One region of the Paenibacillus sp. LBL genome, then DNA from elsewhere that is predicted to be linked to it. Evidence: riboswitches for the same ligand, from Rfam matches in the RefSeq annotation. Region 1 holds a riboswitch; each other region holds the start of a gene.
The links. Region 1 has a riboswitch for cyclic di-AMP ahead of M2277_RS20005 (TrkH family potassium uptake protein). Riboswitches for the same ligand answer to the same signal wherever they lie in the genome.
Positions count from the first base shown of each region.

Region 2: it holds a riboswitch for cyclic di-AMP, as region 1 does, so the genes downstream of both, M2277_RS05885 (C40 family peptidase) here and M2277_RS20005 (TrkH family potassium uptake protein) in region 1, are expected to answer to the same signal.
Region 3: it holds a riboswitch for cyclic di-AMP, as region 1 does, so the genes downstream of both, M2277_RS29295 (3D domain-containing protein) here and M2277_RS20005 (TrkH family potassium uptake protein) in region 1, are expected to answer to the same signal.

Region 1 covers NZ_JARXYU010000010.1:48,947-55,958, reverse strand. The annotation lists gene sdhA (succinate dehydrogenase flavoprotein subunit) at 1-5, opposite strand, end outside; gene M2277_RS20020 (succinate dehydrogenase cytochrome b558 subunit) at 22-693, opposite strand; gene M2277_RS20015 (LysR family transcriptional regulator) at 1,173-2,090, shown strand; gene M2277_RS20010 (potassium channel family protein) at 2,125-2,799, opposite strand; gene M2277_RS20005 (TrkH family potassium uptake protein) at 2,816-4,156, opposite strand; cyclic di-AMP (ydaO/yuaA leader) riboswitch at 4,222-4,367, opposite strand; gene M2277_RS20000 (CPBP family intramembrane glutamic endopeptidase) at 4,657-6,345, shown strand; gene uvrC (excinuclease ABC subunit UvrC) at 6,317-7,012, opposite strand, start outside.
Region 2 covers NZ_JARXYU010000002.1:135,726-142,737, forward strand. The annotation lists gene M2277_RS05860 (ABC transporter ATP-binding protein) at 1-511, shown strand, start outside; gene M2277_RS05865 (leucyl aminopeptidase family protein) at 553-2,013, shown strand; gene M2277_RS05870 (copper homeostasis protein CutC) at 2,045-2,731, shown strand; gene M2277_RS05875 (ROK family protein) at 2,770-3,723, shown strand; gene M2277_RS05880 (hypothetical protein) at 4,125-4,652, opposite strand; cyclic di-AMP (ydaO/yuaA leader) riboswitch at 4,916-5,049, shown strand; gene M2277_RS05885 (C40 family peptidase) at 5,053-5,529, shown strand; gene M2277_RS05890 (stalk domain-containing protein) at 5,636-6,910, opposite strand.
Region 3 covers NZ_JARXYU010000025.1:10,360-17,371, reverse strand. The annotation lists gene rsmA (16S rRNA (adenine(1518)-N(6)/adenine(1519)-N(6))-dimethyltransferase RsmA) at 1-730, opposite strand, end outside; gene rnmV (ribonuclease M5) at 727-1,278, opposite strand; gene M2277_RS29295 (3D domain-containing protein) at 1,473-2,660, opposite strand; cyclic di-AMP (ydaO/yuaA leader) riboswitch at 2,933-3,147, opposite strand; gene M2277_RS29290 (TatD family hydrolase) at 3,354-4,118, opposite strand; gene M2277_RS29285 (HD domain-containing protein) at 4,213-5,502, opposite strand; gene M2277_RS29280 (AbrB/MazE/SpoVT family DNA-binding domain-containing protein) at 5,824-6,078, shown strand; gene rsmI (16S rRNA (cytidine(1402)-2'-O)-methyltransferase) at 6,328-7,012, opposite strand, start outside.

The sequences.
Region 1 (7,012 bases):
GCCATTTTTCGTTCACTCCCCTTAACTTAAGACTGTCTTAACTACATCGATCGCTGCTGTTGCCGCCGCTTGGAACTCAGAACTGCGGAATGCAGTCATAGCAAGAATAAACAGCACGCTCATCAGCACGAACAAGCCCATGCAGATGTAAGTAGATACCTTCTGCGCGCGCGGACCGACGGTGATGCCCCAGCTGACGAGGAACGCCCACAGGCCGTTTGCGAAGTGGAAGGTTGCTGAGACTACACCGATAACATACAGAATAAACAGCACGGGGTTGTTCATAATGTTGTGCATCGTGGCGCCCAGATCATCATGCGTGATTTTGCCGATGATGATTTGGAAACGCGTATCGTACATATGCCAGATAACGAATACAAACGTAATAACCCCGGTGACACGCTGGATAGTAAAGCGAATATTGCGCTCATAACTGTAGTTCCCTACGTTATTTTTGGCCTGATAAGCAATGTACAGACCGTAGATGCCATGATAAAACAATGGCAGCCAGATCAGGAACAGCTCGAGGAAAAAAACGAGCGGCATGCTGTTCAGGAAATGCACGGCCCCCTCAAAGCCCTTCTTTCCGCCCTCGAAAGCCTTAAAGTTGGAGATCATATGGCTGATCAAGAATGCTCCCAGCGGTATGACACCAAGTAAGGAATGTAGCTTTCTGGAATAATACCCTTTCATTAGTTGACGTTCCCCTTTCCAATGTGCAGCGTTTTCATTTTCAATCTTTCCTATTTTCAGAACAATTACACTTTCCCTGTCCTAAAGAGGTTGTTCAAAAAGCCCGCTTGGGATCGCGAAGTGAATCAAGAAGCCACTCGGCATCGAATCTTGAATTCAGCCGCGCCTTCCGGTGCAGCGTACCCAAACTTCCAGCTGCGCACCTGACGTCCCTGGCTTCATCCAATCTAAGCGTTTTGAAGAAACGCACACCGGCAGCACAAGCCTCAGTATTGAAAACCGACCTCTTTGAACGCGGACTCGAACCGTTTCAACGACAAAAAGCTGCCTATTTCTGCAATAGTGTGAACAACTTGTGTCATGTCTCATGTTACTCCTTTTTTTCTTATAATGGAATTGCAATATAATTATTAATCGTTATAATCTATACGCATAAGCAATTATTTGCACGTATGTCTATTTTATATAGGAGGAATTTCATGTTCGAGGAACTGGACATGTTTGCCGTCGTTGTAGAGCAATCCAGCATTAACCAGGCGTCCAAGCTGCTTAATTTGTCACAGCCAGCCCTGTCCAGAAAAATAGCGAAGCTTGAGGATCAGCTCGGACTGCAGCTTTTTAACCGCCGCGGCAAACGCCTGGAGCTCACCTCCATCGGTCAGATTGTGTACACCTTTGCCCTGGAGCAGCGGCAGCAGCAGCTCAAATTCATGCAGACTTTGGCCCATTACCGGGAGGGCGACCAAATATCGATCAATCTGGGTGCCAGCCTGACCACCCTTCAGACGACGCTGCCCCCGCTGGTCAATGCATTCATGGAGCGCCATCCTGCAGCCGAAATCAAGCTGATTACCGGCAAAACCCATGAAATCGTTTCGTATGTAAGAGATAAGCGGGTGGATGTCGGCATCGTTGCCTCCTCAATCAACCAGCCCGGCCTAAACTGCATTCCGCTGTTTGATGACCACTTGGAGCTTGTCATTCCCTCATCGCACCCGCTGGCTGACATCGAAGACGTCGGAATCGAGCAGCTCCAAGGACTGCCAATGATTATCTTCTCCACCGGAACGTGGTACCGCAAGCTGACGGATGACCTGTTCCACCGCTGGGGCATTATGCCGGATATTCGAATGGAAATTGACTCCTTCGAGGCGATCGTCCGTTTGATTCCTACCTGCAAAGCGGCAGCGCTTCTGCCCAAGTCGTATCTCCGTCCGCAGTTATTATCCGATAACGGACTGGTCGACATTCATATTCCCGCACTCATCGAAACCCGTCGAACGACGTCGCTGATTTACGGCCAGGCCTCGGAGCTCAGCAAAGCGGCCAGCAGGTGGATTGATGAGACAGAAATTCTGTTCCGGAGACTGGAAGAGGAAAAATCAAAAAAAACCTGACAGCGTTCATAGTCGTCAGGTTTTTCTTCTATATTTATTTCTCAAGCATGTTCACGACTTCAGATTCAAAGCGGTCTACGTTATCATTGGATCCGATAACGACCATAATATCGCCCGAGTTCACCACGTCCATGGCGGTCGGAGCCACAATAATGCCGGTTTGCTTATTCAGGGCTACCACGCTTACGCCATAACGAACCCTCGTATTCAGCTCGCTCAGTGTTTTTCCGTCCATGCAGTCCGTAACCGTCATCTCCACAATCAAATAGTCCTTGGATAATTCGATATAGTCAAGCAGGTTCGGCGTAACGAGCTGGTGAGCTACCCGAATGCCCATATCCCGCTCCGGAAAGATGACCCGGTCCACGCCCAGCTTCTCCAGAGCCCGGCCATGCAGGACCGAAATGGCCTTGGCCACTACCGTGGTAACACCAAGCTCTTTCAACAAGATGGCGGATAAAATACTCATCTGGATATCATTCCCGATTGCAACAATCCCACAATCGAAGTTGCGGATCCCGAGTGATTTAAGCACCTCTTCATCTGTAGCATCCGCGACCACCGTATGTGTCAGCAGCTCGCTCATATCCTCGACAACCTCTTCGTTCCGGTCGATGCCGAGCACCTCATATCCCTGTTCCATCAGTTCAAGCGCCAGGCTGGAGCCAAATCGTCCTAAACCGATAATTGCAAATTGCTTTGGTTTCATGTCTCTCCTATACTCCTTATCCAATAATCATTTTGCCTTCCGGATGACGATATAATTCTTTACCCTTTTTCGGCCCTAGTGCATAAGCAAGTGTCAGCGGACCCAATCGTCCTGCAAACATCGTAATACTAATCAATATTTTGCCGAACACGGTCAGATCAGGCGTTAAGCCCATCGAGAGCCCCACCGTACCGAACGCGGACGTTGTTTCGAACAGGATTTCCAGGAACTCCCCTTCCTCTGTCGTGGACAGAATCATGGAGACCGCAAGAACGAGCAGCAAGGCGAGAAGTGCGATGGTTAACGCCTTCAGTACCCGCTCCTGTGCAAGCCGATAACGGAACATGACGATGTCGTCGCGTCCCCGCATCATGGCGATGACCGCACCAACCATTATGGTAAACGTCGTTGTTTTGATACCGCCCCCGGTTGATCCGGGAGATGCGCCGATAAACATGAGAATCACGATGAAAAACTGTGTGGCCTGCCTTAGGCCCGTAATATCTATAGTATTCGCACCCGCTGTGCGCGGCGTTACAGATTGGAACAACGCTCCTAAGAACTTCCCGCCCCAATTGAGGGAGCCGAGCGTTCGCGGATTGGTGAATTCAAATATGAGAATAACGATAAATCCGAGCAGCAGCAGCGCTCCTGTCATAGAGAGCACCACCTTGGAATGCAATGACAGTCTCCGCTGTTTCCGAAAGTCAATCAGATCAGACAATACAATGAAGCCAATACCGCCTGAAACAATCAAAAACATCACGACTACGTTTACCACCGGATCGTATACATACCCGGTCAAGCTTCGAAAATCGCCAAACAAATCGAAACCGGCATTGTTGAACATGGTCACCGCATGAAAAACACCGTAATATATCGCTTTTCCGATCGGCATATCAAACGCCCACCGGATAGACAGCAGTACAGCGCCACAAGCCTCAATCACGAGTGAGTATAACAATACTCTGCGAATCAGCCTTACGATGCCTTCCATCGAGGATTGATTCATCGCCTCCTGCAGGACAAGACGATCCTTGAGGGAAATTCGCCGTTTGAGGACCAGGGCAAACAAAGTAGCCATCGTCATGAAGCCGAGCCCGCCAATCTGAATCAGCAGCATGATCACGATCTGACCGAAAGAACTGAATGTTGTCCCTGTATCCACCACAACCAGACCCGTCACGCACGTTGCTGATGTCGAAGTGAACAATGCATCAATAAATCCAAGCGGCTCGCCGGTTCTACTGGAAATCGGCAGCATTAACAATGCAGCCCCGATGAAGATAATGGCCGCAAAACCAAGCACGAGAATCTGCGGCGGGGACAACCTGAGCCATTTTAATTTGGAGTTCAATCCGTCACCTTCTTAAAAAAAGTCAAAGAAAAAAGACACTGGAAAACGCAGTGCCCCTTACGGTCTGGTTCCTGTGCTGCAGCCTACGAGGTTAGCTGACGGATTCGGGCATTTCCACAGGTCGCCCTATTCATTATTCTATAGAATAATGAAATTCACCCCAATTACATGGTTCCCCCATTTTCAGTACGAAATTCGGCTGGAATATTCGGTTCCTTGAAGCATGATGTGATTATAACCCAATCCGGTACGTAACCCAACGCCGTTTTTCACCCAAAAAGTCTTTAAAAGAGCTCGAATTGGGCATATTCAAGAATACAAGCGTATGGTTCTCTAACATTTTCGAAACCTTTCATTCATTTTCATCGTTTTATTTCATTATTACCAAATTGGGATAAGCTGCTTATCCCTTTCATATCTATGTTATATTGGCTCTATGCGTTCTTCATCAGGCAGCTCTAATACCCAGTGGAGTATCAACTTTCCAGAGGAGGAAATTCATGAATCGTGCAAGAGAGCCTTTGAGGCTGAAGCCCAACTTGAAGCAGCTCATCGCGCCTGCCGCAGTTGGCCTGATTTTGTTCCTGTTATTTCAGGTATTTCCATCAGCCAATACGGATTCTACCGAGATGTCCACTCCGGATATTATATCCAAAGCACAAGCCCAGCAAGCCGCTTCCAGGTTCGCGCAGGAGCACTTGCAGTTCGCCGCTGCGGAAGCTGAGGAGACATTGATTACATATCAATCCAAATCGGAGCTTTACGGATATTTAGCGAGGGAAAAGAAACTCTCGGAGTACAACAAAACCTTTGAGGCCAAATATCCCTATGACGTATACCGCGTTCGCTTCAGCGAGCCGGGAGGCGATGCCCTCAATGTGGACGTGCATATGCAGAATTCCGGCATCGTCGGGTTCTCGTATGATTTTGCCCGCTCCAGTTATGACCGGATTGAACTGAACAAGGGTAAAGTGCAGAAACAAATGCTCCTTGTCGTAGAGGACGGCATGACTTTGACCGATAAGCAGCAGCTTGCCGAGCCTTGGCTCAAGCGTGCAGGCTACGATATTTCGCATCTGAAGCTGGTTACGCGGGAAGGAGAACCCCGGCTGAAGTACGTGGATCCGGAAACCAAGATCGGCGATTCCGTGCTGGAGCTGCGCTTCACCTTCGAGCACGGGAAATTACGCTCCTATGAGCCATCCTTCTCGATTCCGGCTGCGCATTCCGCTTATGTTAACAAGCAGACTCAAGATGCAACACTGCTGACGCTGGCGGGTTACGGTTTGTTTACCCTGATTCTTGGCATACTTGCCATTGTGTACAGTGTGAAGACCAGAGCTTACACCTCGTTTAAACGCGGCTTGTTCCTATCGGCGCTGCTATTCGTTATTCAAATGCTGAATACGTACAATCTGGTACCCGTGTTCAAATCCGAGGGCATGTCTTCTACCGGCATTCTCGGCATGATGATATTCTATGCGGTCTATTCACTCATCTTCTCCGCGCTGCTCTACTTTTCCCTGGTCGGGGGCAACGGGCTGTGGCAAAAAGAAGACGGCCTTAACCCATGGCCGCGGGCCAAGGAAGCCGGGTATGGACGTTATGTGCTGGATAGCATGAAGCTGGGGTATATGTGGGCGTTCATTCTGCTCGGAGTTCAATCTCTGATCTTTATTGTTCTTGGTCTTACCTTGAATACATGGTCCACAACCGATGCCACGCAATCGCCTTACAATATGCTGTATCCATGGCTGTTCCCTTTGATGGCCTGGTTTGCAGGCATATCGGAGGAAGCCGTATACCGGCTGTTTGGTATTAAAATGGTGAAGAAAATCGTTCGCAATACCTTTGTGGCAAGTTTGATCACCTCGCTCATCTGGGCGCTGGGGCATACGCTTTATCCGATATACCCTGTGATCTCGAGGCCTATCGAGCTGGTCATCATCGGCTTGCTGTTCAGTTACATCTTCTTGAAATACGGGTATCTCGCGGCCATGTTCTCCCACGTCATCTTCAACAGCATTCTGATGGGCCTCAGCCTCGTTATGCTCAAGGATACCGCCAACTTACTGATCGGGGTGTTCTACATGGTGCTGCCGGGAATTGTTGCATATTTGATATACCGTTTCAATCCGACAAAAAAAGAGAAGCCGTATGTTACGACTCCTCCTCACGAAGTGCATTAAGAATTTGCGTTGCTAATTTTTCACCTATGGAAAGGGGCTTGAAGTCTTCGACTGAAGCCTCTTTTATTTTTTTGACCGAGCCAAAATGCTTCAGCAGCAGCTTGCGGCGCTTCTCCCCTATGCCGGGAATGGAATCGAGCTTCGAAGTCACCATCGATTTGCCGCGCTGATCGCGGTGGAAGGAAATCGCAAAGCGGTGAACCTCATCCTGGATGCGCTGCAGTAAATAGAACTCCTGGCTGTCCCGTGGCAGTGTTACCGGCTCCGGTGGATCTCCGATCATTAACTGCGCCGTTTTGTGCTTGGCGTCCTTCACAAGCCCGCATACCGGGACAAACAGTCCCAGCTCATTCTCCAATACATCGATGGCCGCAGAGATTTGTCCCTTGCCTCCATCAACCACGATAAGGTCGGGAAGCGGCAAGTTCTCCTTCAAGACGCGCTCGTACCGCCGCCGAATCACTTCACGCATCGTATCATAATCATCCGGTCCCAGGACGGTGCGGATTTTGTATTTGCGGTATTCCTTTTTATCCGGCTTCCCATTGGTGAATACCACCATGGCCGATACCGGATTGCTCCCCTGTATGTTCGAGTTGTCAAATGCTTCAATCCGGTTGAGCGACTGGAGTCCAATCACTTCACCCAGATTAGCCGCCGCAACCGA
Region 2 (7,012 bases), on a different contig from region 1:
GCGTCAGCGGATTGGCATTGCCAGAGCACTGTCCGTTCGTCCGAATCTGATCGTAGCAGATGAGCCTGTTTCGGCACTGGATGTATCCATCCAGTCGCAGGTGCTGAACCTGCTGCAAGATCTTCAAGAGGAGTATGGGCTAACTTACCTGTTCATCTCGCATGATCTGAGTGTTGTCGAGCATATCAGCGACCGGATCGGTGTGATGTATTTAGGGACTTTGGTGGAAACGGCGGATAAAGATACGCTGTACGATCGTCCGCTGCATCCGTATACCCAGGCGCTGTTGTCCTCGGTTCCGGTTCCGGATCCGAAACAGAAGAAGGAACGGATTATTCTGAAAGGCGATTTGCCAAGTCCCGTGAATCCGCCAACAGGCTGCCGATTCCACACGCGCTGCCCTTCCTGCATGGAAGTGTGCAAGCAGGTAACGCCCGTATACCGTGAGGTTGAACCAGGGCATCAGGTGGCTTGTCATTTATATGATGAAGAGATCATGAAGCATGTGTAAGCAGCTTTGATATGGATGTTCGGTTGAGGAGGAGGACTCAGATGCAAATCACAATAGACGATATGCAATCGGTAGATACTTCGATTTATGCGGTTTATGAAGGGGAGGGGCCCCCTTTCCGGGTAACGGAATCCCAGAAGCAAAAATATACACTGACCTGGTTCTATGGCCGTTCTCATCATGAGACAGACGATCTCGTAGCCGGAATGGGTCCGCGCTCTGGCCTGACATTGGAGCAAGTGCGCAGAACGGGAGCATCCGCAGCGAGAGCACTGCTTAAGGAGAAAAAAGCAAGTGCGGTGTTGGTGCGCGCCTCATTCCGCGAGGGAGAGGCTTCTGCAGCAATATCGGTGAAGGAGGAGCTTCAAGCATGGATGGAAGGCTGGATGTACGGATTATATCAATTCAATAAACATCGAGGCGTTACAGCCAATCATCAAGACCTCTCCTTGAATCTCCGAGTGAAAGATTGGCAGGGGCTCACCCGTGAAGATATGGAATCCATCCTGAGGGAGGCTTCCATCCGCATAAACGGAACCCGGCTCACGCGAGATTTGGTTAACGAATCACCGGAAACGTTAAATCCGGAAGCGTTCGTTGCGGTCGTGGAGGAACGCTTCAAGAAGGCACCGGTTCAGCTTCACGTGTATCGCGGACAAGAGCTTCATGATCGGCAGATGAACGGGCTTATTGCCGTAGGCGCTGGCAGCCAATACGCCCCTGCCATGATTGAATTATCCTACAACGGAGCTTCTTCATCGGAGAAGAGTCCTCATATCGTGCTCATCGGCAAAGGCGTAACCTTTGATATGGGCGGTATGAACGTCAAGATTGGCCGAGATATCAGCGATGCCCGCATGGACATGGGCGGTGCTGCTGCCGTCGTTGGTGCAATGGATATTCTGGTATCTCGCCAAGCACCGGTGCGAGTCACGGCACTGATCGCCGTGGCTGATAATTTAGCTGGACCGGATGCCATGCTTCCTTCTTCCGTTATCCATTATCCGAACGGGCTGAGTGTTCAGGTAGCCAATACGGATGGGGAAGGGAGATTGATTATTGCGGATGCTCTGCTGCATGCAGCGAATCTCGGTGCCGATAAGGTCATTGATATCGCTACCCTCACAGGCAATGTCGGCGCAGCGCTTGGCCTGGAGATTGCTGGAATCTGGGGAGACCGCGATATTACAGCTGATTTGGTTGATATCGGGGAACGCAACGGGGAGCGTTTGTGGCCCATGCCGCTGATGGATGAGTATGCCTCGGAGCTGAGAAGCGATTATGCGGATTTAAAAAATGTCGGTACGTCTACGCTGGCTGGAGCCATAACGGCTGCGCTGTTCATCCGCCATTTTGTAGCCGAGTCCATGAAATGGGTGCACATCGATATGGCAGGCACCGTGCAGTATAAACGGGAGTTTCCCTATTCCGCTGCGGGAGCCACCGGCTATGGCGCCAGATTGTTGGCAGATTATGTGGAGAAGCAGTTTCTCAAGACATAGAGAACAGAACTTCAGATGAGGAGTGACGATGATGCTTCTAGAAATTATCGCAACTTGCGTGGATGATGCCATCACCGCAGAGCAGAATGGTGCGGACCGTCTGGAATTAATTACGGCCATAACCGAGGGCGGACTTACGCCTGGAATCGGTCTCGTTGAAGAGGTTGTGAAGGCTGTTCAAATTCCTGTCCATGTGATGGTAAGACCACACAGTCGGTCCTTTGTGTACAGCACACACGATATAGCAACCATGACGGCGGAGGTCAAGGCGATCCGCAAGGCCGGGGCAGCCGGCGTAGTGCTGGGCATGTTGACACCGGATGGGAAGATTGACGAGGTTTCCTTGGCCAACATGCTGGAATGGACGGGCAGCATGCAGGTCACCTTCCACCGTGCTTTTGATGAGCTGGAGGATCAGTTCGAAGGTCTGCGTACGCTGCTGAAATACCCGTCCGTTACCCGTGTACTGACATCGGGAGGGCCCCAGCCAGCGCCACAAGCAATTCCGAGAATTCGGGAGCTTGTGGAACAAACCAAAGGCAGCGAGCTTAAGATATTGGCCGGCAATGGCCTGAAATGGGAAATTATTCGTGAATTTATCGATCAGACCGGTGTGAGCGAGGTGCATTTCGGCTCGGCGGTTCGATATGGTCGGTCAGGGCTGAAGCCCATTGATCCGATTGAATTGAGATCGCTGGCAGACAGCATACATCAATAGAAGTAGTAGCAAACCTATCGGAAACAGGTGAACAAAAATTGCAAACCGAATGGAATAAACAGCAAGAATTTGTGGTTGGCGTTGACCTTGGGGGTACAAAGATCGCGGCAGCGCTCTTTGATTCCGAAGGACAGCTGCTGAACCGGGAGCAGATGGAAACCGCCGGCGCACAGACGGCGGAGGAGGTGGTCGGCAGAATTACGGCCATGATCCGCAGTGTGTCGGGCGGCCATCCGCTTCGAGGGGTAGGGATGGCCTCACCAGGCACAGTGAATAGCCGAGAGGGGATTGTCATTCATGGAACGAATTTGCCGGAATGGACCAATGTCCCCCTCAAAGCTTGGATGGAGCGTGAGCTGCATACGGAAGTTCAGGTGCTGAACGACGCCAATGCAGCCGCGTGGGGGGAATATGTAAGAGGAGCCGGCAGAGGTTCAACTAACATGGTGTATGTGACGCTGAGTACAGGCATTGGTTCAGGAATCGTGCTGGACGGCAAGCTGTTTCTGGGCAGTAATTCTTTTGCAGGCGAACTCGGGCATCATATCATCGATCCGAGCGGTCCCAGATGCAATTGCGGAAGTCATGGCTGCTGGGAGGTATTTGCCTCGGGGACAGCGATCGGCCATGCAGCGTCCCAGCGGATGCTCGATCAGCCGAGCGTGATCAGAGAGCTGGCTGCAGCGGATGGGGGAGTGAATGCAAAGCACGTATTTGAAGCTAAGCGTCTTCAGGACCCTGTAGCGGTGGAGGTCATCGACCGTGCTATTTATTACATGGCACTAGGTCTGGTTAATGTCATTCACAGCTTCAACCCGGACCGCCTCGTAATTGGCGGAGGTGTCAGCAGAGCAGGAGAGCTGCTGTTCCCGCAGCTGCGGGAAATGACAGATAAACTGGTCATGCCGTCCTATTTAGGCACGTACGAGATCGTTCCGGCCGGTCTGCGGGATGATGTGGGTCTGGTTGGTGCCGCAGCCTTGTTCCGGTGATGACAAATTTAATGCTTGGGTAGTGGATAGAGCAGTGGATGGAATAAAGCTTAGATAGAGATCATTTGGCAGGGAAATAGAATTGGAATTAGACGGGTCTTATAGCCAGTAGTTATAAAAAAGCCGCCCATAGAAGGGCGGCTTTCATTATGTATCAGGGAAGCGGGAAACGGGGCGATCATTTTTTTGCTATTGGGGAGTCCGTCACATGTAATGAGTGATAAGTGTGAACCGTAAACCGTCATCCGTTTGTGCATAGGATTCGACTTTTTGGTTTTCTTATGGTTTGTTTGTATCCGACAAACAAGCGGTTGCCCGCACTTTCCCGCCCGCCGGCGGTAACCGCCGGCTCCAAACCCGCACGTGAGGAATACCTGTAGGCTTGGAGCCGGCGGCTGCCGTTACCCCATATACTTCGATGCGTCAAACGATATTATTGCGTTATGATTGGCATGTTCTATCAGTGACGAGAGTTTGGTTACCTCGCGTTCCTTCTTGCGCGCTGCCGCCTGATAAGCTTCAGGATCATACAGAGCGACGTTGAACAGCGTCGTGGCGTTGTCTCCGCTTCCCCGGCTGCTTTGACGCTCAAGCTTCTTGCGAGAGCCGAGGTGTGCAAGCTGTCCGATATCACCGCGAATGTGTTTCGCCAGCTCGATTGCTTCCATGATCGTTATGTCGGAACCATTCCAGGAGATCGTCTGCGTTGTGTTGGAGAGGGCCATCAGCAAATCCAGTTTTCTGAAATCCGCCGCCGCCGATTCAATCTCTTCCGTAATGACATCTACACTCCGCGCGGGATACTCAGCCGTTTCTCCTTTTTCAATGATCGTACTGCTGTTATTCAGACGCTCCGACGCCAGCTGGCTCATAAGACGATGAATTGCTGCCCGTACGGCTAAAGCTTCAGCCATTGTGATTTGACTCATTCGTAATGGATCACCTCTATGATTTCTTTTCTGATATAGTTAAACGCAGGATCCTGTAAAAAGTTGCTAAACGTTTTAAGAAAATGGAGTAAGAGGAATACGCTAGAGTTACATAATTGTCATGACTATGTGAGATTGTTAACAGAAATCAGGCTGCGAAATTCGATTATTCCGACAGCGGGTAACATAAAACGATAGATTCTTAGGATATTATTGACAGCATCCTTGCTTGTATACTATATTAAGAGAAGTTACAAAATGTTAATGAATTTTTGCCGAATTTCGTTTGTGAAAACGGGGGAACCGTCTTGGGTGAATTATTCTTGTACTAAAGAGAGTATAGGGAACCTTCAACCGAACCCTTAGCTAACTCCGTAGGCATCGAAGGAGAGAACATATTTTGAAGAAATTTGTCATCACATTGCTTGGGTCTGCAATTATTTTTTCTTCAGGTGCCGTAACAGCATTTGCTGATCAACAACCGAACTTTCAGCATCAAGTGAAACAATTGGTAGGAACTCCATATAAATGGGGCGGAACGACCACCAGTGGATTTGATTGCTCCGGATTTATACTGTACATGTTTAGAAATTTTGATATAGATCTTCCACGCACATCCCAAAGCCAGGCTAAAGCCGGGGTTTATGTGGATCGCGAAGACCTGCGGGTTGGAGATCTGGTGTTCTTCAATACAAGCGGCAGCGGAATTTCGCATGCAGGAGTTTACATTGGCGAAGGTCAATTTGCGCATGCTTCCAGCAGCAAGGGTGTAAGAATCAGCAAGCTTAGCGATTCTTATTATGAGCCGCGTTATGTAACGGCGCGTCGTGTACTGAGTCAAGAAAACTATGCGAAACTGGTAGGCAGTCCAAGCTAATTGAGAAACGCAGTTTTTCGGGAAGTATAATACATATTAAGAAAGCCTGACAAAGATCCATCTTTGTCAGGCTTTCTTTTATTGAGGGATGCTAGACCTGATCACTTTATTCCTTTACAACAGAAGCATTCACAGCGCCTTCCATCTGATTATTATAAGTCCGGAATAGTCCCAGACGCCAGAAGGCGGCTCCCTTTAGATCATAGCGCTTGGCGAGACCCAGCTTATCATCTACGGAAGACGGAGTTTCACTGCTTAAGCTGATGCCGAGCAGGAGCTTTTGTTTAGGAACACCCGCTTGGAGTGCAAGCTGAATCGCCTGATCTACAAGACTGTTAGGCTCGGGTACCTGCGATTTGGTGCCGACCGGGTTATACTGATAAGCCATAATGATGAGATCATCTGCTATGGAGGCAAGAGTCTTGTAATCATAGCCTTTATAGGCACTGTTCAATGGCGGCACGGCCAATGACAGGGAGATGTCCTTCGGTAAAGAAGCCTTCAGCTGTTTGACATAATCGTTAAGCAGCTTCTGCTGCTGCCCTGCATCCAATTTAAAGCCGAGCCCTTCAAAATCGAGAACAACTCCGCCGAAGCCGTTGTCCGTAACGGCTGTCGTTATGCCCTCAATCGATTTCTGCCGAAGGGTGCTGTCACTCAGAACCTTGGTCAGTTCACCATTACCATCCAAAGCATAAACCATAAGATGCGGTTTAATGTTCTGATCCGCTGCATCCGCCACAATGGATTGTGGCGTTACATCACCGGCAGATGCAGGCAAGCGGTACTCTTTACCCTCAAGCGTAAATTGACCTTCGCGGTCGATGCGGCTCCACCCGAAAGCGACTGAGTTCATGGAAGGTATTATATCGCGTTCCTGATAGGATTCTAGAGCATAGAAGGCTCTCAAATGCATCTCCCGCTGCGGAGATGTCAGGGAAACCGTACGCGTAGCCTGGTTCCAGCCCACGTCGACACCGAATTGGCTGCTGAACGAGCTGAGCGGAATCAGCACGCGCCCTTCCCGCTGTACTGGTGGTGCCGCGAGCGTAACTTTTTTCCCGTTCACGGTTGCAGTTTTACTGCCCACCTGCAGCAATACCTCCGTTGCTTGCCCCTTCAGGCTGCCGATCGCTTTCACCGTTTGCGTCTTGCTGTTCCAGGTGATCTCAATTCCGAGCGCTTCGCCAACGGTCCGGAATGGAACATAAGTGACACCGTTGTCTATCCTCGGAGCAGCATCAAATTTCAGTGGAACATCATCCAGCATGACCGCAATAACCGGTGCTGCGGCGGCATTACTGATATTCGTGGCAGTACCCAGCAAGGATAGGGCCAGAACGGTGGCGGCCGCTGTTTTTCCTACATGTTTATGTAACATACTCCGTATTCCTCCAACTCATCATATAATAGTAGATTGGCCTTGCATGGAATGGTAATCTAGCATATGCAATTATAGCAAAATTTTCATAGAGTTCCAATT
Region 3 (7,012 bases), on a different contig from region 1:
TATTGGCGATGGTCTTCCGCCGCTGTGCAAAAGAAGCCTGTACCACTTCGAAGAAAAACCCTTCGTCTTCTACGCTGACAGGTGGCTCTTCCCGTACGGCTAGGCGAATAACAGCCGAAGCGACATTGGGCTGCGGAATAAATACGGTATGCGGCACGATACAGACCAGCTTAGGCTCACTGTAATATTGGACGGCGATGCTGAGACTCCCGTAATCCTTGCTTCCCGGTGCCGCAGCCATACGCTCTGCTACTTCTTTCTGGATCATCACGACGATATTCTCCAGCGGCAGCTTCTCCTCGAGCAGCTTCATCAGAATCGGCGTTGTCACGTAATACGGAAGATTCGCAACGACGCTGACTTTCGATACACCCCCAAAGTCTTGTTGGAACAACTCATGAAGGTCCACCTTCAATACGTCCCCATGATGAACCTTCACGTTCTCATAAGGCTCCAGCACTTCCCTCAGGATCGGAATCAAGCGCTGATCGATCTCTATCGCTGTAACCGTTCCCGCAGTCTGTGCAAGCTTCTCCGTCAATGCTCCGATGCCAGGACCGATCTCTAGCGCTCCTTTATCCTCATCTAATCCTGCGGCTTCCACGATTTTGTAGAGAATATTCTGATCGATGAGAAAGTTCTGACCCAAACTCTTCTTGAAGGAGAATCCATGACGTGAGATGATCTCCTTCGTCCGTCTTGGTGTTGATATATCCTCGAACCGGCTCATGATTTTACGCCCCCCTCTTCCAGCTGCGTCAGCGCGGCCAGAAATTCTTCACGTGATATTTGAAACGTGGCCAGTCGTTTATGAAACTGCTTGCTGTTGCAATATCCGATGCCCAGCAGGTTTCCCATCGCCATCCGTCTTGCCGCTGCCTCCGGATGGGCCGATAAACCGGCCTCCATCATGTCCTCCAGACTGATCAGGCTCTCTCTGCCCTCGAAGGAGGTGTGGACCCGCTCCAGCGCACGCAAAATGGCCTCAGGAGAGGCGTTCTCAACGCCGATATCCCCTTTTCGGGTAGCGTCCTCTTCCGGAATGAAGGCGTGTTTGCAGCCTGGCACGCCCTGCTCCACGATTTTCCGAATCCGCTCTCCTGCATGATCGGGGTCCGTTAATATAATAACGCCTCTGCGCTCCTGGGCAAGCGCGATGCGTTTAAGGATTTGCTTATTGATGGCAGAACCGCCCGTTTCGATCGTATCCGCGTCCACGGCCCGTTTAATGGCTACCGTGTCGTCCCTGCCCTCCACAACGATTACTTCTTTAATCATGCGATTGCTCTCTTCCTTTCCAAGCAAGGCCGGCTTGTACAGCGAATGGTCAGCTTCAAGCCCCATAGGCCTTATATTATTACTCGTTTTTTACAAAACAAAAGAAGAGGAAAGATTCCCTCTTCTTCATCATCATTTATTATAAGCTAAATAGTATAGCATTAGAATGGCATTGTAAATTGGAATTCATTCGTTTAGTTCAATTCAGGTTTAACCGGACCGATCACGTAAACAGTACGGCCGCTTTTACGTCCGAAATTCATGGCGGATTTCAACGAATCGTAATAAACATCAATTTTATTTCCTTTGATGGCACCGCCCGTATCTTCCGCACGACGGAAGCCGATGCCTTCAATATACACCCACCATCCGATGGGGATGATATTAGGATCTACCGCAATCGTCCGACCTTCCGTCACACGTGTTCCGGATGCTGTCCGAGTGCCGATTCCTTGCTGCTCGGCAGAATACGCCGTCATCGACACGTTGTTCAATACCTTTTTGTATTTAAAATCAACGCCTGCCCGAGAAGCCACATTATTCTCCACCGCTTTGGCGGTTGTTACCTTTTTCGTGCCGGAGAGTTTAGCCGGTGTTGCTTTCACATCGGTGGCTGCCACTTGAGCAATAGCGGGTTTCTCCACTTTTTTCGTGCCTACAGCAATAATTTTGTCCTTCGTTCTGCGCTCAATCTCCTGGGAAACCTTGGTCTTGGAAACCAGCTTGCCATCGTGATAGACCTTCTCATAGTGATTTACCATGATGCCGGACTCACCCCGCTGAATCACGCGGTTGTCACCCTTTTCGAGCGATGGATCGGCTGTCTTAATCACACGAAATTCCCGGTCTTCTGTTTCCTTAACGTTTTGTTTCGTAACGCGCACGACGTTGATACTCATATCGCTGGTAAGTTTCGTATGCTGTGCCGGTTGTACTATATCTTCACCCTGGATCGTAATGCCAGCTTCTTTCAGTACATGATCAACCGTATCCTGGGATGTAAATATGGTTTTGGTTTTGCTGCCAACTGTAACCTTGACTGGAACTGCCCGTTCAATGATGATCCGGTCGCCGTCCTGGATCGCACCGTTTAGAGGCATCGAAATCTGATCCTCTGGGCTCAACGTGATCGCTTGCTCATCCAGCAATTCCTGCAGCAATGATCCACGTGTTTCTACTGTGGTGACACGACCATCGACCACAAGCTGAACTTCCTTGCCTGTCTGATCATGTACAATCAACGAAACGAGAAGTGATACCGTAACGGCTCCCATCGTGCCGAGCAACATCAATTGACGCAAATTGTCATGCTTCCATCTCAATGCGTAAGACATGCTGGATGATTGTGATTCATGGGTTTCTTCAGGTTGAAAAATGCCCACTATTCCATCCTCCTTCATAGTCCCGCCGTCTTCAGTAACGCATGAATGCATTTGACGTGACTATAGCAATTATTCTCACAAGGCGCCCTGCTATCTATCTAACACCCTGCGTCAATTCCCGTCTTCCCGTCCATCTACCACCACCTCCTGATTACCAAGAGTATGATGATCCCTTCACCATTATTCAAAAATAAAAGAAAGCCATTGAAAGAGTACTAGAGGCTCTAACGTGGCTTCCTGATGATTAGAATCATGGAAATGGTATGCACGAGATTTCCCCTCTTATTTCGCTTACGGAGTTAGCTGTCGGGTTCGGACGTAAGAGAGACGCCCTATATCCGGATACCCGCTCATGGCGAGATCCTTCAAATTCACCCCAAAGACCCGATAAAGAAATCAAATACGGCTTGGTGCATTCAGACCTGTATGCACGGCGGTATCGGTTCCCCCGTTCTCCAGAATTTCGGAGATTAAGCGAGACGGTTCATGAAATATTCGGCTGGCGATCTGCACATCGCAGCTTCTTATCACTGAAAAGATGATATCCTGTTTACATGCAGGTTGTAAAGCAACAATCAACCACATTTTCTGATGTAAATGGTTAAAATATTGTAATATCAACGCCTTTTCTGATTAAAAAACTTTAATTAATCGAAAATGCTCTCTTTTTCATCGCTTTTGCTCTCAATTTCGTTAAATGCCAAATCGTTCCAGTGCATTTTTGGTGGTAATTTGGGCCAATTCCTCTAAGGACATGCCCTTAATCTCGGCTGCGGTCTCCGCCACTAATTTTACATAAGCGGTCTCATTTCGCTTCCCGCGGAAGGGGTGGGGGGTCAGATAAGGCGAGTCCGTTTCGATCAATAATCGATCGAGTGGAACCTGCGCCAATACCTCTTTAGGCTGCTTCGCATTCTTGAAGGTAATCGGTCCTCCAAATGAAATATGGAATCCCATATCCAGACACATTTTGGCCGTTTCCCAGCTCCCGGAGAAGGAGTGCATTACACCGCCGACCTCAGCGGCTTTTTCCTCCCTCAGAATCTTTACGATATCTTCATGTGCATCCCGGTTATGGATGACAATGGGCATGTTCAGTTCCCGAGCCAGTCCGATTTGGCGGCGGAATACTTGATGCTGTACTTCTTTTGGGGATGTATCCCAATAATAGTCCAGACCAATCTCCCCGATAGCCACCACCTTCTCATGACTGCATAGGGAGGCGATCCAATCCAGATCCTGATCCTCCATGGTGATGGCATCTACAGGATGCCAGCCTACCGCTGCATATATAAAGTCATAGTTCTCTGCCAGCTTCATCGTGGTCGGTATGGTCTCCCGGTTAAATCCGATGTTAATCATCCGGCTCACGCCGGCTTCAAGCGCCCGCGCGATGGTTTCCTCCCGGTCCTCGTCGAATTGGGGAGCATCCAGATGAGTATGCGTGTCGAACAGCATGATATTACCCTCTCCTTTCCTGTCGTTTCCTTGTCGTATATTTTCCTGCAGCACTGCTTATACCCATCATGCTGCGGTTGTCCTGATCACCAAGTTAATTCTGCTGCTTAAAAATCTCACCTATCTTCTCCGGCATCTGCTCCAGTAGCGGATACACCTTCTCCTCCGGAAAATAAAGATGATATCGCCCTTTATGAATGCCGCTGATAGAGCGTACAATATCGGACACCTCGGAAATTTCCCGCAGCTCATCATGCCGATCCAGAAGCAGGATCTGCTTCTCGTTAAGCGGCATATCAGAATGAACCTTATCATAAGGAAGATCGGTTGGAAAATCAATCTCCAGGTCATATTCCGGATGCAGCCCCGCATCGCGAAACGCTTGGCGTATCCCGTCGATGGTCTCCAAATCGATATTGTCGATTTCTACATATTTATAGAGCTTCCGGTGCATGAAACGGCCGCATAATTCGCCAAGAAGCTTGTCTTCCTCCTCGGTCCATTGCAGAAATGCCGTCTGAATAAGTGCTTCATCCAGGCGCAGGTATTGATTTACACCGATATTGCCTTCAAACAGGGCCGGAAGCGGCTCGACCATAAACCGGAAAGCGTACCCGTTGTCATGCAACTCTTTTGCACGACGAAAAATTTGACGCAAGATGATCTCCGAACTTCGGGTGACAGGATGAAAATACACCTGCCAGTACATTTGGTACCGCGACATCAGATAATCCTCCACGGCGTGCATGCCGGATTCCTTGACCACCACGCGGTCACGGAACGGCCGCAGCATCCGCAATATCCGGTCGATGTCAATGGTCCCATAATTCACTCCCGTATAATACGCATCCCGCAGCAGGTAATCCATGCGGTCTGCATCAAGCGGACTGGTTACCAGGTTCATGACAATCGGCTTATCATACGTCTTGTTAATGACGGAAGCCACTTTCTCCGGAAAATCTGCCCCAAGCTCCTGCAGAACCTTGTTAACACAAGTATCACCAAGCAGTATCCGGCATGTCCAATCCTCGTGGTTCATATTGAAGGCTTCTTCTATAGAGTGGGAAAAAGGCCCGTGTCCCAAATCATGCAGCAGCGCCGCACAGAGAGCCACATGCCGTTCCTCGGCTGGCCAGTCAGAATACCCTCTCCGTTCGAATTGAGAGATGATTCTTCTCGTAATTTCATAGACACCCAGAGAATGAGAGAATCGGCTGTGCTCCGCTCCGTGGAAAGTCAGGTAAGAGGTCCCAAGCTGCCTGACCCGGCGGAGCCGCTGGAATTCCGGCGTATTGATTAACCTCCATATGATATCGTCCTGCACATGAACATAATTGTGGACTGGATCCTTGAACACTTTTTCTTCCGATATTGGGGAATGCATCCATCTCATCTCCTTATCATTTTGATGTGGATATGGCCGTTTAACACTTCTTTTGACAACTAATGTCGAACAATGTCGAATAAGGTAAAAACGCGCTTTCCAAATCGACAAATAGAAAATTGCAACAATAATTGGTTCGATTATGGTAATTCCTTTGTTATACAAGGGTTTTGTTCACTATACTTTCGTAAATAGGTTCCGATTTTTCAAAAATATAGGTTGACTGTTTTGGGAATCGTTGGTACTATAAATAACATAAAAACTAGAACTATGTCGAATTATGACTTTTTTAAATTATGGCGAGAGGGGCATTTATAAGTTATGATGAAATCAACAGGAATTGTAAGGAAAGTCGATGAGCTTGGACGGGTCGTCATTCCAATTGAGTTACGCCGTACGCTCGGAATTGGTGAGAAAGACGCATTGGAGATTTATGTAGACGGCGAACGCATCATGCTTAAGAAATATGAGCCTGCCTGCATCTTCTGTGGTAACGCTGAGAATGTCACTTACTTCAAGGGTAAAATTGTTTGCCATGAATGTATCTCGGAAATCCCTACACCTGTGACAAATTAAGATTTTTAGTATATAATAGCATTATTACACTTTGTTAATTCTAACCTTTTTCATATCTCCTTGGCACCTTCCTCGGCTTTGAACCCGGCCGCAGGAGGGTCTTTTTTTGAGATTAAAGAAAGTTTTCAGTGAAATGCAAGCCATTCTTCAATCCTTTACGGGTCCCAGCAAAGTTTTTAAAATAATCATCAAAGCATAGGCTCTACTTTGTGGGCTATTTGGCTATCCCCCTGCGCCAGGTATGGGTGGTCATGAATCTGCTAATAACGCGTTATATATATCCCGCTTCGATACACCGCGATCACCCGCGGTTTTTTTCATTGCATCCTTCCGGCTTAATCCTTTCCGCTCATAATGCTCTACATGCTCCTCCAGCGAAAGCTCCTGCCACCAGGCATTTTTCTCCCGAAGCTCTTCCTCTGCACTGCCCGCCTCTACCACCAAACAATATTCACCCAATGGAGGATGTTCCGTAAGCCACTCCAGGCACTCTGTCACGCTTCCGCGTAGAAATTCCTCATATCGTTTGGTCAACTCGCGTGCGAGGGTCACCTTCCGATTTCCCAGTACCTCTTGCAGGATCTCCAGCGTTTTCTTCACACGATGCGGGGATTCATAGAACAACAGCGTTCCCTGCGCCGATTGCAGTGCCTGCAGCTGCTCCACGATATCCTTGCGTTCCCGCGGCAAAAAGCCGATAAAGGTAAACCGTTCGGTTGGCAGACCCGAGACGATTAAGGCGGAAAGTGCAGCATTGGCCCCCGGGATTGGAATGACGGAAATTCCCGCTTCAATGGCCAGTGAAACCAGGTCCGTACCAGGGTCTGAAATGGCCGGCAGACCGGCATCGCTGACGAGTGCCACATTTTTTCCTTCTATTATATAGCGTATGATTTCAGGACCGCTCGCCGCCTTATTATGCTCATGATAACTG